Regions from separate parts of the Mesorhizobium sp. M2A.F.Ca.ET.042.01.1.1 genome, predicted to be linked through region 1. Evidence: riboswitches for the same ligand, from Rfam matches in the RefSeq annotation. Region 1 holds a riboswitch; the other holds the start of a gene.
The links. A riboswitch is a leader RNA that binds a small molecule or an ion and turns the genes downstream of it on or off. The one in region 1 is predicted to bind S-adenosylmethionine.
Positions count from the first base shown of each region.

Region 2: another riboswitch for S-adenosylmethionine. It lies ahead of EOA23_RS09910 (homoserine O-acetyltransferase); the one in region 1 lies ahead of EOA23_RS00415 (O-succinylhomoserine sulfhydrylase).

Region 1 is NZ_RZRX01000001.1:89,367-93,116, forward strand. It holds gene EOA23_RS00410 (ceramide glucosyltransferase) at 1-515, shown strand, start outside; gene EOA23_RS00415 (O-succinylhomoserine sulfhydrylase) at 550-1,740, opposite strand; SAM riboswitch at 1,797-1,874, opposite strand; gene EOA23_RS00420 (2'-deoxycytidine 5'-triphosphate deaminase) at 1,991-3,085, shown strand; gene araD1 (AraD1 family protein) at 3,248-3,750, opposite strand, start outside.
Region 2 is NZ_RZRX01000047.1:24,871-28,620, forward strand. It holds gene metW (methionine biosynthesis protein MetW) at 1-546, opposite strand, end outside; gene EOA23_RS09910 (homoserine O-acetyltransferase) at 543-1,712, opposite strand; SAM riboswitch at 1,809-1,886, opposite strand; gene EOA23_RS09915 (hypothetical protein) at 2,039-2,293, shown strand; gene hisC (histidinol-phosphate transaminase) at 2,915-3,750, shown strand, end outside.

The DNA of each region.
Region 1 (3,750 bases):
TGCTGGACGCCAATGGCGGCATCCAGGCCTTGGCCGCCGAGATCGCCGAGGACGCGGCCGCCACCAAGCTGGTCAACAGCCTGGGCCTGCGCGTCAATCTCGTCGCCTCGCCTTTCGAGCAGCCGCTTGGACAGCGCAGCTTCGCCGAGATCTGGTCGCGTCAGACGCGCTGGGCGCGGCTGCGCCGGGTGACGTTCCCGCTGTTCTTCGCCCCGGAGATCCTCACAGGCGCCGCGATGCCGCTGCTGCTGGCGCTGATTGCCGCGGCAAGCGCCGGCGTCAGCCTGCCCAGCACGGCTTTGTGCGTGCTGGCGATCGCCTACCTGCCGGAATGCCTGCTGGCCGCTGCCAAGGGCTGGTACCTGTCGCCGCGCAGCGTCACCCCGATGATCGTGCGTGACGCCATGCTGCCCGCCATCTGGGCTCGCGCCTGGTTCGGCGGCGCCGTCGAGTGGCGCGGCAATGCGATGACAATCCGCACCCGCGAGCTGAAAGAACTCAAGGAGATCGCCTGAATCGTCTGAGCGATCTCCCGCGATATTTTCCAGCTTATTTTGCCGCCTTCAGCGCCTGCTCGATGTCGTCCAGCAGATCGTCGGTGTCTTCCAGGCCGACCGAGAGCCTGAGCGTGCCGGGACCGATGCCGAGCTCGGCACGTGCCTCGTCGCTCAGGTTCTTGTGCGTCGTCGTCGCCGGATGGGTGATCAGGCTCTTGGCGTCGCCGAGATTGTTGGAGATCAGCACGATGTCGAGCGCGTTCTGGAAGGCGAAGGCCGCCTGCTTGCCGCCCTTGACGTCAAGGCAGATCAATGTCGAGCCGCCGGACATCTGCTTCTTGACGATATCGGCCTGCGGGTGATCGGCGCGGCCCGGATAGATGACGCGCGCGATCTCAGGCCGGCCGGCCAGGAAATCGGCGATCCTGCCGGCGCTTTCGGTCTGCTGGCGCACGCGAAGCGGCAGCGTCTCCAGCCCCTTGAGCAGCGTCCAGGCGTTGAACGGCGAGAGGCTGGGGCCGGTGTGGCGGAAATAGTCGTGCAGGTTTTCGTCGATCCATTTCTTGTCCGACAGGATGACGCCGCCGAGACAGCGGCCCTGGCCGTCTATGTGTTTGGTCGCCGAATAGACGACGATGTGAGCGCCGAGCTGCAGCGGCTTCTGCTGCAGCGGTGTGGCAAAGACGTTGTCGACGATGACGCGCGCGCCGATCGAATTGGCGAGCTTGGCGACAGCGGCGATGTCGACCACTTCCAGCGTCGGATTGGTCGGGCTTTCCAGGAAGAACAGCTTGGTGTTCGGCCTGACCGCCTTTTCCCAATTGGCGATGTCGGTGCCGTCGATCAGCGTCGCCTGGATGCCGTAGCGCGGCGCCAGCGTCTCCACCACCCAGCGACAGGAACCGAACAGCGCGCGCGCCGCGACGATGTGATCTCCCGCCTTGACGCTGCAGAGCAGGGCAGCGGAAACTGCGGCCATGCCGGAGGCTGTCGCGCGGGCATCCTCGGCGCCTTCCAGCGCGCACATGCGCTTCTCGAACATGTCGACGGTCGGGTTAGCGTAGCGCGAATAGATGAAGCCGGGCTCCTCGCCCTTGAAACGGGCCTCGGCAGCCTGCGCCGTCTCGTAGACATAGCCCTGCGTGAGATACATCGCCTCGGCGGTTTCGCCATACTGGGAACGCAGCGTTCCGCCATGCACGAGTGCTGTCTGAGGTTTCCAGTTGCGCTTCTTGGTGCTCATAGCCCTGCTTCCAGACACAAAAAAACCGGCCGCGAAGTCGCAACCGGTCCATACAGCCTTGCGGCTCGACGGTCCTTTAGCGACTTGTTTAACGTGGCTGCAAGCCGACCGGCCAAATCACCACGGGATAACGACCCTTTAAATGACCGCCGCGCTTGCGTCAATTGCCGGCTTCATTAAGAGGTTTGTACCAGCCGGACGGCAACAGCCTGCTTGGGTCCTCGCCCGGCCTTGTGAACGGAGCCAGCCTTTGCGGCAGACAGGCATTCTTCCGGATCAGGACATCGCGGCGCTGTTCAAGGCGAACGCGCTCAAGTCGCCGCGTGCGCTGGACACCAACCAGATCCAGCCGGCCAGCCTCGATCTCAGGCTCGGCGACAAGGCCTATCGCGTGCGCGCCTCCTTCCTGCCGGGGCCCGATCATCTGGTCGCCGACAAGCTCGAACGGCTGAAGCTGCACGAGATAGACCTCACCGGCGGCGCGGTCCTGGAAACCGGCTGCGTCTATATCGTGCCTTTGCTGGAAAGCCTGGCATTGCCGGCCGAGGTTTCGGCCTCGGCCAATCCGAAGAGCTCGACCGGCCGCCTCGACATCTTCACGCGGGTCATGACCGATCGCGGCCACGAGTTCGACAAGATCGCCGCCGGTTATCACGGGCCGCTCTATCTCGAGGTCAGCCCGCGCACCTTCCCGATCGTCGTGCGCGCCGGCTCGCGGCTGTCGCAGATCCGTTTCCGCATCGGCAATGCCGTGCTTTCGGAGAGCGAGCTGCGCGACCTTCACCGTGCCGAGATGCTGGTCGCCACCGAGCCGCCCAATATTTCCGGTGGCGGCATCGCGCTCTCCATCGATCTCGACGGCGACAAGGACGGGCTTGTCGGCTACCGCGGCAAGCACCATACCGGCCTGGTCGACGTCGACAAGCGCGCCGCGCAGGACGTCGTCGATTTCTGGGAGCCGATCTACAAGAGCGGCGCCGGCGAGATCGTGCTCGACCCTGACGAATTCTATATCCTGGTCAGCCGCGAGGCGGTGCACGTGCCGCCGCTCTACGCCGCCGAGATGACGCCCTTCGACCCGCTGGTCGGCGAGTTCCGCGTCCACTATGCCGGCTTCTTCGATCCGGGCTTCGGCCACTCCGCCGCCGGCGGCAGCGGCAGCCGCGCCGTGCTCGAAGTGCGCAGCCACGAAGTGCCTTTCATCCTCGACCACGGCCAGATCGTTGGCCGCCTCGTCTACGAGCACATGCTGAAGCGTCCGCAGGCGCTCTACGGCACCGACCTCGGCTCGAACTACCAGGCGCAGGGCTTGAAGCTTTCCAAGCATTTCAGGACCGCGCGCTGAGCTGCCAATCTCCCCCCTTGAGGGGGAGATGCCCGGCAGGGCAGAGGGGGTCGTCTCACATGGAGCGCGACGTCCTGTGACGCGAGGAGGTTGGCGCTCTACGCGCAGCGACCCCCTCTGTCGCCTTCGGCGACATCTCCCCCTCAAGGGGGGAGATCGGCGCTACAGCGCCTTCACCGCCACCTTCACCGGCTTTTCGATCTCCAGCGGATTGCGCAGCGGCAGGCCGAAATCCGGCGCCTCGATTTCGAACGTGTCGCCGGCCTCGGTCTTGATGCCGTCGGCGAAGGAGAGCGTCGCGGTGCCGAACATATGCACATGCACGTCGCCGGGCTGGCGGAAGGCCGAATATTTGAAGTGGTGGTGCTCGAGATTGGCGATGGTGTGCGACATGTTCGCCTCCCCCGACAGGAACGGCTTTTCCCAGAGCAGCTTGCCGTCGCGCCAGATGCGCGATGCGCCGCGGATGTCGGCCGGCAGGTCGCCGATCAGGATCTCGGGGCCGAACGAGGCGTTGCGCAGCTTGGAATGGGCGAGGAACAGATAGTTCACCCGCTCGGTGACGTGGTCGGAAAACTCGTTCGACAGCGTGAAACCGACGCGGAACGGCGCGCCATCATCGCCGATGACATAGATGCCGGCGATCTCGGGCTCCTCGCCGCCAT
Region 2 (3,750 bases), on a different contig from region 1:
GATCTTCTGGCCGTTGGCGTCGAGTGCGGTCGCCTTCTCGACGGTCGCGCCGAGCTCTTCGCACAGGTTGACGAAGTCGCGGATGGTGCAAAAGTGGATATTGGGCGTGTCGTACCAGGAGTAGGGCAGGTCCTTGGTGACCGGCATCCTGCCCTTGATCAGCAGCGAGAAGCGCACGCGCCAATGGCCGAAATTGGGGAAGGAGACGATGGCGCGGTTGCCGATCCGAAGCAGCTCATCAAGCACCACCTTCGGGTTGCGCGTCGCCTGCAGCGTCTGCGACAGTACGACGAAGTCGAAGCCCTTGTCGGCATAGAATTTCAGATCCGTGTCGGCGTCGCCCTGGATGACGGAGAGCCCGCGCGCCACGCATTCATTGACGCCGCGCTGCGACAGTTCCAGCCCGCGGCCATCGACCTGCTTGGTCTCCTGCAATAGTTCCAAGAGGACGCCGTCGCCCGAGCCGACGTCGAGCACGCGTGACTTGGCCGGAATGAGATCGGTGACGACTTCGAGGTCGACACGCTGGGCGCGGTTGACGCTCATAGGCTGAGCCCCCTTGCGCGTGCTGCCGAACCGATGAAGCCGTTGATGGCCGCGAACAGCTCCGGCTCGTCGAGCAGGAAAGCGTCGTGGCCGCGGTCGGTCTCGATCTCGACGAAGGAGACGGAAGCGCCCGCCGCGTTCAAGGCATGCACGATCGAGCGGCTCTCTTCGGTCGGGAACAGCCAGTCGCTGGTGAAGGAAACCAGGCAGAAGCGCGTCCTGGTGCCGGCGAAGGCATCGGCGAGGCGCCCGCCGTGATCGGCGGCAAGGTCGAAATAGTCCATCGCGCGGGTCAGATAGAGATAGGAATTGGCGTCGAAGCGGTCGACGAAGGTCATGCCCTGGTGGCGCAGATAGCTTTCGATCTGGAAATCGGCGTCGAAGCCGAAGGTGAGCGCCTCGCGGTCCTGCAGGTTGCGGCCGAACTTGCGGTGGAGCGCCGCTTCCGAAAGATAGGTGATGTGGGCGGCCATGCGCGCGACGGCGAGCCCCTTTTCCGGGCGCTTGCCGAACTCGAGATATTTGCCGCCATGCCAGTCCGGATCGGCCATAACCGCCTGCCGGCCGACCTCGTGGAAGGCGATGTTCTGCGAGGAATGGCGGGCGCCGGTGGCGATCGGCAGCGCCGAGAAGACCCGCTCCGGATAGCTCGCCGCCCATTCCAGCACCTGCATGCCTCCCATCGAGCCGCCGAGCACGCAAAACAGCTTTTCGATGCCGAAATGATCGACCAGCATCGCCTGCGCGCGCACCATGTCGCGTATCGTGATGATGGGCAGGTCGAGGCCGTAAGGCTTGCCGGTCGCCGGATTGGTCGAGGCCGGGCCGGTCGAGCCGAGGCAGCCGCCGATGACGTTTGCGCAGATGACGAAAAAGCGGTTGGTGTCGATGATCCTGCCGGGACCGATCAGCACTTCCCACCAGCCCGGCTTGCCGGTCACCGGATTGGTGTTGGCGACGTGCTGGTCGCCAGTCAGGGCATGGCAGACGAGAATGGCGTTGGAGCGCGCGTCGTTCAAGCTGCCGTAGGTCTGGTAGGCGATCTGGAAAGGCGAGAGCAGCGTGCCGGCGTCGAGCTTCAGCGGCTTGTCGGGGCCGAACTGCAGCACTGGGCTCGACGGATGGTCGGCCTCATCGTTGGTTCTTGCAGCGCGCTGAGCGGCCATGTCCGTCCTCGATCCTGTCCCGCATCTGCCTCGACACGACGCGGTGTCCGGCCGGCGGCGGACAACAAAAAACCGGCTTGCCGTCGCAAAGCCGGTTACAGGTTGCAAACGGCCCTTTAGCGAGTTGTTTAACGTGGCTGCAAGCCGACCGGCCAAATCACCACGAGGTTCTTGGCTCTTCTACGTCTGCGTTATGCGAACGTCAACGGCGGCATTCCGGTGATCTCGTCTTGCGTAATTTATGTAAATTACGCATATTGCGTGGATGATATCGGTTCGATCTGTTTCAATCATTTCACCGGCTTTTTTATCGGATGGAGGCAGGTATGCCACGCAATACCGCGGTTCCGGCGAGCGATTTCGCCCGAAATTTTGCGAAATATCAGGACGAAGCCATCGCTAAGAAGGTCATCAACGTGACCAGTCATGGCCGGATTGTTGGAGCGTATCTGTCTGCCGCAGAGTTCGCGCACTACGAACTACTGAAGCGCCGGGAGCGCGAAATCCTGACCGTGGGCGATCTCGATGAGGACACGATCGCCTCCATCGAAGCTGCCGAATATGGCGTGGAACCGAAGTGACGCTGCCGGTTCCAAGGCCCAGGTCTTGTCATTCGCTATAGTTTTCTTTGGAGTACCGAACATGACCGGGGCGGTATCGAAGGCGCGAAGGATCGCCCCTGCGCGATCGTTGTCGCTACGCCACGCGATGCGGACGGTCACATCCACACCATAGTCGCACCGATTACCCATAGCCCGCCACCGGACAATTCCGCGTCGATTGAGATTCCGCCGACAGTGTGCCGGGCCCTTGACCTCGACGGCGGCCGGCATTGGCTGCGCCTTGATGAATTGAACCGGTTCCTTTGGCCCGGCTACGATGTTCGACCGCGTTCCGACGGCAGTTACGCCTATGGAATGCTGCCGCCGGCTTTGTTCGAGCAACTGCGCCGAGGGATTTTGCAGCTTCAGCAGACGCGCAAGACGCGGGTTGTCAGCCGCGACGTTTAACGCCGAGCCCGGCTGAAGCGCGGTGTAGAAACAGATCCGGGCCACGTGCTTCAAGCCCTTGTTTTAATGCGTGTCGTTGTTCCGGAAACCGCGGCACACTTCGCGGCGATATGCAGTAGGCCTCTCGACATTGCCGGTCACGGCTTGTATTTCCGCTGCGGCCTTCAAAGGCCCTCTCGACGGATTTGTGACATGAAGCAGGATCAGCCCCGTCCGACGCCCCGCGCGGGCATCATGGACATCGAGGCCTATGTGCCGGGAAAAAGCACCGCGCCGGCCGGCGTGACGAAAGTCTACAAGCTGTCGTCGAACGAAAATCCGCTGGGGCCCTCGCCGAAGGCGATCGAGGCCGCGCGCGAGGTGGCGGCGAAGCTCGACGTCTATCCCGACGGCACGGCGCGGCGGCTGCGCGAGGCGATAGGCGAGGTGCATGGGCTGAACCCTGCGAACATCATCTGCTCCAACGGCTCGGACGAGATCCTGGGACTTCTGGCGCAGACCTATGTCGCGCCGGGCGACGAGGCCGTGTTCACCGAACACGCCTTCATGGTCTACAAGATCTACATCCAGGCGGCGGGCGCCAAGCCGGTGGCGGTGAAGGAAACCGACGAGCGCGCCGATGTCGACGCGATCCTCGCCGCGGTCACGCCCAAGACGCGTATCGTGTTCCTTGCCAATCCGAACAACCCGACCGGCACCTACCTGCCGTTCAGCGAGGTGCGGCGGCTGCATGCCGGCCTGCCCAAGAATGTGCTTCTGGTGCTCGACGCGGCCTATGCCGAATATGTGCGGCGCAACGACTATGAAGCCGGCATCGAGCTTGCCGGCAGCGCCGAGAACGTGGTGATGACGCGCACCTTCTCCAAGCTCGGCCTCGGCGGCGCGCGCGTGGGCTGGATGTACGGGCCGGCGCATATCGTCGATGCCATCAACCGTATTCGCGGTCCCTTCAACGTCAACGCCACCGCGATAGAGGCCGGCATCGCCTCGATCCGCGACCGCGCCCATATCGAGCGCAGCGTGACGCA